Linked DNA regions of Pelagicoccus sp. SDUM812003. The protein of the gene in region 1 interacts with the protein of each later gene in a pairwise test. Links are inferred from orthologs where the notes say so. Each region holds a gene or a part of one and is shown on either strand. Other genes may lie near its edges. The genes, in order: dnaE and dnaN.

Region 1 (4,549 bases):
GAGGAGGCTGTGTTCGAATTCTACGTCGATCAGGAGGGAAACGTTCGCATGCCGACCTTGCTCGAAAAGGGAGAGGGCGTGTCTCCGCTGGTCACTTCCGCCGCGCAGTACGCGCTTGAGCAATGGAGATTCGAACCGCTTACCAAGGCAGGGCAGCCTGTAGTGACGAAGCTGAGACAGCGTTTTATCTTCAATCCAAGCTACGCTCAGTTCGGGCGATAGGGGCGAGTCGTTTCGTCTAACTCGCCTTGCTTGCCCAACGTCGCTCGCGCTGCTTCACTTTGACCGGTTCGGTTTGAACGATGCAGCCCACGACCGCCGGATTCTTGCGAAGCTTCACCCAGTCCTTCGTGTTCACTCGCCAGCCGAGGCTGTTTGCGGTTGGCGCGGAGGCGATGCAGGTGTCGCTGATGCGGAAGGCGAGATCGCTCGTGGTGTTGCCTCTGGAGCTGTCCAAGGTTTCTCGATACGCGTAGAGGAAACTGTCCGTGTCCTTGTCCGGATCGAGCACCCAGGTGACGTGCTTGATCTGACCCGGCATGTAGGCTTCCAGCGGGTGAATCTCGAGCACATTGAGGCGCACTTCGCCGTCGCGGCGAATGACGGTGCCTTTGATCAGCACCAGAGCGTCGTTGTCCAGGTTGTGGCCGTATTCCTCGAAGGCGTCCGCATAGCAATTGACTTGCAGTGAGGTCTTGCGCGTTCCCAGCGAGAAAAATGCCCATGGGCGGTTGTCGCGTCGCGAGAGCTTTTTGACCACGCCACCGGCGACGCCGCAGGCCTGGAATTCGACGCGGTCGCCAAGCTCGTCGACCTTGTCCAAGTCGAAATTGGTCAGGGCTTCGGCGATGCCTTTGTATTCATCAAGCGGATGCCCGGAAACGTAAAATCCGAGCAGCTCCTTCTCGTACTGCAGCATTTCGCCTTTCGGAAAGCGCTTTCGAGGATCCCACTGAGGAGCGGTGGGACGCGAGGCATCCCCCGAAGCTGACGATGGCTCTTCCGCCAGCATGTCGAAGAATGAGTTCTGCCCTGCTTCGCGATCGCGCTGCTGAGCGGCAGCGAAATTCATCGCCTCCTCCAATCGACTGAAGAGGCAGCCGCGCGGCTCGCCGGTGAAGTCGAAACCGCCAGTCTTGATCAGGCACTCTAGGACGCGGCGATTGACCGCTTTGGTATCGATGCGCTCCAGCAGATCGTCGAGTCCCTCGTAGGGCCCGTTTTGCTCGCGCTCCGCGATGATGGTTTTTGCGGCGGAGTCCCCCACGCCCTTGATCGCGGCGAGACCGAAGAGAATGGAGCCGGGGCTGTCGTCGTCGGCTTCCTCGACGGATGGCGTGAAGAATTCGTTAGACTGATTCACGTCCGGACTGAGTACGCGGATGCCCATGTTGTTGGCTTCGTCGATAAAGTGGGAAACCTTGTCCGCGTTGCCGAGCTCGGCGGAAAGCAGCGCCGCCATGAACTCCACCGGGTAGTTGGCTTTCAAATACGCCGTGCGATAGGAGAGCATGGCGTACGCGGCGGAGTGGGATTTGTTGAATCCGTACTGGGCGAACTTTTCCAGGATGGCGAAGATCTCCAATGCCTGCTTTTTCCCCATGCCATGCGTTTTTGCAGCGCCTTCCACGAAGACCTCCTTCTGGGCGTCCATGACGGATTTGATCTTCTTGCCCATGGCGCGACGCAGCATGTCCGCTCCCCCAAGCGTGTAGCCGGCGATGATGCGGGCGGACTCCATGACCTGCTCCTGATAGACCAGCACGCCGTAGGTTTCGGATACAAGCTCCTCGAGCAAGGGGTGCGGAATCTGGATCTTTTTCGGATCGCGCTTTCCTTCGATGAATTGCGGGATGAACTGCATCGGTCCCGGACGGTACAGGGCGATCAACGCGATGATCTCCTCGAAGACGGAGAGGCCGATCTGCTTGCAGAGGTTTTGCATGCCGCCGGATTCGAGCTGGAAGACGCCGACAGTGTTGCCGGCATTGAGCAGGGCGTAGGTGTTCGGGTCTTCGAGCGAGATTTTCTCGATATCGAAATCCGGCAGCTCCCGCGTCCGTCGGATGTTGTCCTGGGCGTCGGAGATGACGGTGAGGGTCTTCAAACCCAGGAAGTCCATCTTGAGCAAGCCCAGATCCTCGGACGGACCCTTTGGATATTGGGTGGTCAAGTCGCCTTCCTGGAGGGTGACTGGGACGAGGTTGTGAATCGGCTGGTCGCCAATGATGATGCCGCAGGCGTGCTTGCCGGTGTTGCGCACCATGCCCTCGATGACCTTTCCGTGCTCTATGATGGTTTTGGCCACTGGGTTGCGGCCGATTTCGCCGCGTAGATCCGCGGATTTCTCGACCGAGTCATCCAGCGAGATGTTGAGCTCGTCCGGGATCATCTTGGCGATCTTGTCCGCTTCCGCGAAAGGAAGATCGTTCACCCGAGCCAGGTCGCGCACGATCATCTTCGCCCCGAAGGTACCGAAAGTGATGATGTTGGCCACGGAGTCATGACCGTATTTTTCGCGTACGTAGTTTACCACTACATCGCGTCTGCGCATGCAGAAGTCGATATCGAAGTCGGGAGGCGAAACGCGCTCCAGGTTGAGCATTCGCTCGAAGAGCAAGCCGAAGCGCAACGGGTCGATATCGGTGATCTTCAACACGTAGGCGATGATGCAGCCAGCGCCGGAACCGCGACCTGGCCCGACGGGGATGCCCTTGCTGCGAGCGAAGTTGATGAAGTCCCAGACGATGAGAAAGTAGTCCACGAAGCCGGTGCCGGTGATGATGGCCAGCTGGAAATCCATCTGGTCGCAGACGAACTGGGCGAAATCCTCGCGCTCGTCCTCTTTTGGCGTGTAAGCGGTAGGATTGTCGTAGTCCACGCCGTAGCGTTCCTTGAGACCCTTTTTGCAAAGGTCGAGCAGGATGTATCCGTTTTTCTTATGCGCGGCGCGTTCTTCGGGCGTGAGCTTGCAGATCGTGTCGTCTCCGTTCTGCTTGTTCACCTTGGTTTTCTCACGCTCGTAGATATCGAGAATCCGGTCGAATGCGTCGTCGTCCTTCTTGTATCCAAGTTCTGGAGGACATTCGAAGATCGGGTAGTGGTTTTCTCCAAATGGAATTTCCAGGTCCACCATCTCGGCGACGTGCACGGTATTGTCGAGGGACTCCGGGACTTCCTTGAAGATTTCGTACATTTCCTGGCGGCTCTTGAGGTAGAACTCCTGGGAAGGGTACTTCATGCGGCTTTCGTCAGAGATGATCTTGCCGGTTTGGATGCAGAGCAAGGCGTCGTGCGGCTGAGCGTCCTCCTTGTAAACGTAGTGGGAATCGTTGGCGCAGATTACCTTCAGGCCGAACTCCTTCGCGAGATCGAGCTGTCCCGGGATGATGCGACGCTGAACCGGCATGCCGTGGTCCTGAATTTCGATGAAGTAGTTTTCCTTGCCGAAGATGTCCACGAAGGTGGCGGTGGCCTTGCGTGCGTTTTCGTAGTCGCCGTAGATGAGGTACTGGGAGGCGACTCCGTTGATGCAGCCGGAGAGCCCGATAAGTCCCTTTGAGTATTGAGCGAGGGTTTCCACATCGACGCGTGGCTTGTAGTAGACGCCTTCGGTGTGGGCTTTGGAGATGAGCTTCGATAGGTTCTGGTAGCCTTCGAAATCCTTGGCGATGACTCCCTTGTGGTGGATTTGGAACTTAGGGAAGTCTTCCTTTGGCGGCACGTAGTCCTCCGGAATGTCGCCGATGTCATCGGTGCGCTTTCGCTCCCGGCGGGGCCGCTCCGACATCTTGTGATCGTAAACGAGGTAGAGCTCGCAGCCGATGAGCGGCTTGATGCCGGCCTTCTTGCAGGAACGGTAGAAGTCGATGGCTCCGAAGAGGTTGCCGTGGTCGGTCATGGCCAGCGCCGGCATGCCCAGTTCCACGCAGCGCTGGGCGGCTCGAGAGGGCTTGGCGCATCCGTCGAGCAGCGAGTAGTGCGTGTGGTTGTGAAGGTGGACGAAGGGTCCTTCGGCGGGATTTGGCATGGCGGGAAAGCAAAGCCCGTTTGGCAGCTTTTTCAAAGGAAAGAAGCTAGCGATTATTCACAGGGTTGTTCCACGGTTATTAACGGGTTGTTCAGACCGCCCCGGTCTCGGGTCGGGTCGCCCTAATGCGCCATCGGGAATGACGAGCTCTGAGAAAGGGCGCAGTCGAAGCGCCCGGTTCCTTCGCTGTAGAAAGGGTAATCAAAAAACAAATAACATCTGAACGCCAAGCGATTGGCGAAGAAGGGAGAAGGAGGGAATATGAAAACGATAAGAGGGATCGCCATGGCCCTAGCGGCTTTGGCCGCGGTGGCAGCGAGCGAAGGAGGCCAAGTTTCTTCGGAACGGGGGGACGGGCCGAAGGCGAGGGAGAGGTTGGCTGAGAAGCAGTCAAGCGCCCACGTTGGAGGAAGCGAAAAGGCGCTGCGCTACAGGCAGGCTTCGGAGCGAACTGCCGTGAGCTATAGTCTTGCGAAGGGAGATGATCCGATGGAGAGTCGGTCGGAGACCGTGGTGGAA
Region 2 (3,146 bases), on another replicon or contig:
ATTGGTCTTTTCGAGCACGCGCTGCTGATTGTTCAGGTCGTCGATCGGATCGTCGTCGAAGGCCTGCAGCTTTCTGTTTTTCAATCGCTTCCTATGCTGCTTGTAGAGGGACACGATGCTGCGGCACCAAGGCTTGCGCAGCACGTACCAGCTCGACGGATAGAAGCCTCCGTAGGGCATGTAGAGATTGTCGGTCACGATGCGTTCCCCTGACTCGGTTTCCGAGGCGAAGGAAAAGCAGTAGCCGATATCTCCATTGCTTTGCGGCACGAAGAGGATCTGAAAACGAATCGAATTGTCCTCGCTCTGGAAGATGCTGGAGCGAACCTGGATCCCGTGGCCTAGGTCTGCCAAAACCGCGGTGGATCGCGAGAAGCCTTTTCCTCTAAGCCAGTCCTTGACCTCGAACAGCTGCTTCTGAGCCGGCCATTCCTCTCCCGAGGTGTTTTCCTTGAAACGAGGAAAAAGAGCCAGTCCGCTCTGACTAAGGGCGCTGATGGCGAACCAGGTGTAAATGGTCTCCAGCAGCATCCAGCCGAGGAAGAAGGTCACGCTGAGCACCCAGAAGGGCCGCTCGAACCAGTTTCCCTCGAAAGCCAGGTAGGCTGCGCCCTGCGACACTGCCAGCCAGCGTGCCCAACGATTGAATACGGACACTTTCAGGGATGTGCTACGGTTGTTCATAATCCCGAGAAAGAGGGAGAGTCCGATGCAGATATAGACAAAATACTCCACGTAGGGAGAAAGGGCGCTTTGCGGAATATCCATTTTAGAAAACTTGGCTGAGCACAAAATGCGGGTTCATCGCGTCCTCAATCCTAAAGAGGACGAAGCTCTGAAAACTACGCTGAGATTGGGTTACGATCCAGCACGAAGCGTTGATTTCATCAAACAAGGCGCCGCTGCGCAAAAAGACCCGCCTCACAAGAAGCGGGTCTTGGAAAATCGGGGTCCGCTCGGGTCGACCTCGCTCAGGTCAACCGAACCGGCATGATCACGCAGAGGAAGCTCTCCAAGGTCTTGAAAACGCCAGGGCTGACCTCGTCCTTCAACTCGAAGAAGATCTCGTCCTTGGCCAAGGCCTTCAGCGGATCCATCAGGAATTGAGGATTGAAGGCGACCTGCAGGTCCGGACCGCTGTAGTCGATCGCCAGCGACTCGTGAGACTCGCCGAAATCGGGGCTGGACGCGGAAAGCTCCATCAAGTTGTTGCTGATCTGGATCTTAACCTGGTTCGACTTATCGGTGGTCACCAGGGCGGCGCGATGAATGGACTGCAGGAAGAGCTCACGCTCGACCTTGATGCGCTGATGCGTCTCCTTGGGGATAACCTGTTGATAATTCGGATAATTGCCCTCGACCACTTTGGAAACCAGATGGATGTCGCCCACGAAACCGTCGGAATCGTCCTTGGTATGAATCTGGAAGGCCACTCGACGATCGTTGAAAGCGATCTTCAAGGTCTCGCCCTTGTCGAGCAGGCGAACCAGCTCGGAAACGGTCTTGGCAGGAAGGATCAGACTGCCGGACATGCCTTCGCCCACTTCCATCTCGTGGTCGATCTTCGCCAAGCGGCGACCATCGGTAGCCACCAGGCTCAGCTTCCCGGAAGCGCCTTCTTCCGGTTCGAGAAAATTGAAGAACACCCCGTTGAGCATGTAGCGTGTCTCGTCGGTCGACTGGGCGTAGGACACGCTCTTGATCATGCTGGCCAGGTTGCCCTGTTCGATGGTGAAGGAGCGATCGTCGCTGAACTCAGGCAAGGCCGGGAACTCGTCGCGGCTGATGCCCATGATCTTGAAGTTCGAACCACCGGATGCGATCTTGACCTGGTTGTTGGGCGAAGCCTCGACCTTCACGTCGCTATTGGGAAGCTCCTTCACGATGGTCGCCAGACGCTTCACCGGCAAGGTCACCGCGCCTTCCTCCTCCACCGTGGCCTTGATTCGAGCGCAGATTCCGAGGTCAAGGTTGGTCGTGGTGAGCGAGATCGTTTCGCCTTCCGCCTCGATGAGAACGTTACTGAGGATTGGCATCGTTGCCTTCGATCCAACGACGTTGAGAACTTGTTGGAGACCGTTGCTGAAATGATCGCGGTGGATTTTGAACTTCATTGGGGACGAGTTAGCGGAGTTTTGGAGTTTCTGACAATTCCAATGGATAGTAGTTAATTAATTTAAAAAGATAAGCCGTATTCTTATGCTCTGTGAATATCGGGGATAAGCGACGTAAAGAAATGGAATTCAAGCACTAAGAAGGATTCGAAAATGTGCAAGCCTGTGGGGTTTCTTTGCTGGCAAAAAAGCGCATGTTAAAAAAAAACGAATTTCACCAGCTTATTGCGCGGTTCTTCACGAGTTGTTGCCACTTATTGGAAGGCTTATTCCTCGGCGGGATCTGCTCCTTCGCCTTTCTTGCGCAGGCGCAACAGATGGCGAACGACGCCGTAGAAGAGGTAGCCGAGAAACATCAGCACCAAGGCGTATTCGCGGGAGAAGTAGATGATGGCGAAAAGCGCCAGCACCGCCACGAAGGTTCGAAAACGGATCTGAGTCTGCCAGCCGATGTTCTTGAAGCTGGGATAGCGGATCGAACTGATCATCAGGTAGGAGATGAAGAGCATCAGCACCGGCAGGGCGATAGCCCAACGCTGCTCCAGACCATGTTTAGTCATGACGAGGACCAGGGTAGCGATCATGCCAGCCGCGGCCGGCACCGGAAGCCCTAGGAAGTCTCCGCTGGATTTGTCCAGCTTTTCGGAATACACCGCGGGGTGGGTGATTACGTTGAAGCGCGCCAGGCGCACGCCAGCGCACAGGAGGTAGACGAATGCCAGGAAGAAGCCGACCTTGGTGGAGTAGTCCTCGTTGTGGGCGGGATTGAGCAGCAGGAAGAGCACCATCAGGGATGGCGCGATGCCGAAGGTGACGATGTCGGCGATGGAGTCGAACTCCTTGCCGAAGAGGGACTCTCGCCCGCCGAGCCGGGCCACCCGGCCGTCGAGCGAATCGCACAGCATGCCGCCGAGGATGAACAGTACGGCCTGCCGGTAGAGGGCGTTCGGATCGGAGGAATCGTCGCCAAGCATCACGTTGTAGCGCGCTTGGATGCAGTTTTTGATGGCGAGAAAGCCGAAAAAGAGATTT

The links.
Region 2: the proteins of dnaE (region 1) and dnaN interact in binary tests that used the Escherichia coli proteins (3 or more experiments, as listed by UniProt). The link is inferred for Pelagicoccus sp. SDUM812003 from one-to-one orthologs.

Annotation. Positions count from the first base shown.
Region 1 is NZ_JARXHY010000005.1:72,017-76,565, reverse strand. Bases 39-4,355 are described here. They hold dnaE (DNA polymerase III subunit alpha), read right to left. Parts: upstream 4,031-4,355; coding sequence 239-4,030; downstream 39-238. Other genes in these bases: QEH54_RS08775 (hypothetical protein), read left to right, coding at 4,292-4,355; QEH54_RS08785 (energy transducer TonB), read left to right, coding at 39-222. Also shown: more of QEH54_RS08785, read left to right, coding at 1-38; more of QEH54_RS08775, read left to right, coding at 4,356-4,549. UniProt on the Escherichia coli protein: DNA polymerase III is a complex, multichain enzyme responsible for most of the replicative synthesis in bacteria. This DNA polymerase also exhibits 3' to 5' exonuclease activity. The alpha chain is the DNA polymerase catalytic subunit.
Region 2 is NZ_JARXHY010000010.1:107,158-110,303, reverse strand. The notes cover bases 44-2,957. They hold dnaN (DNA polymerase III subunit beta), read right to left. Parts: upstream 2,115-2,957; coding sequence 972-2,114; downstream 44-971. Other genes in these bases: pssA (CDP-diacylglycerol--serine O-phosphatidyltransferase), read right to left, coding at 2,381-2,957; QEH54_RS14410 (hypothetical protein), read right to left, coding at 44-768. Outside these bases: more of QEH54_RS14410, read right to left, coding at 1-43; more of pssA, read right to left, coding at 2,958-3,146. UniProt on the Escherichia coli protein: Confers DNA tethering and processivity to DNA polymerases and other proteins. Acts as a clamp, forming a ring around DNA (a reaction catalyzed by the clamp-loading complex) which diffuses in an ATP-independent manner freely and bidirectionally along dsDNA.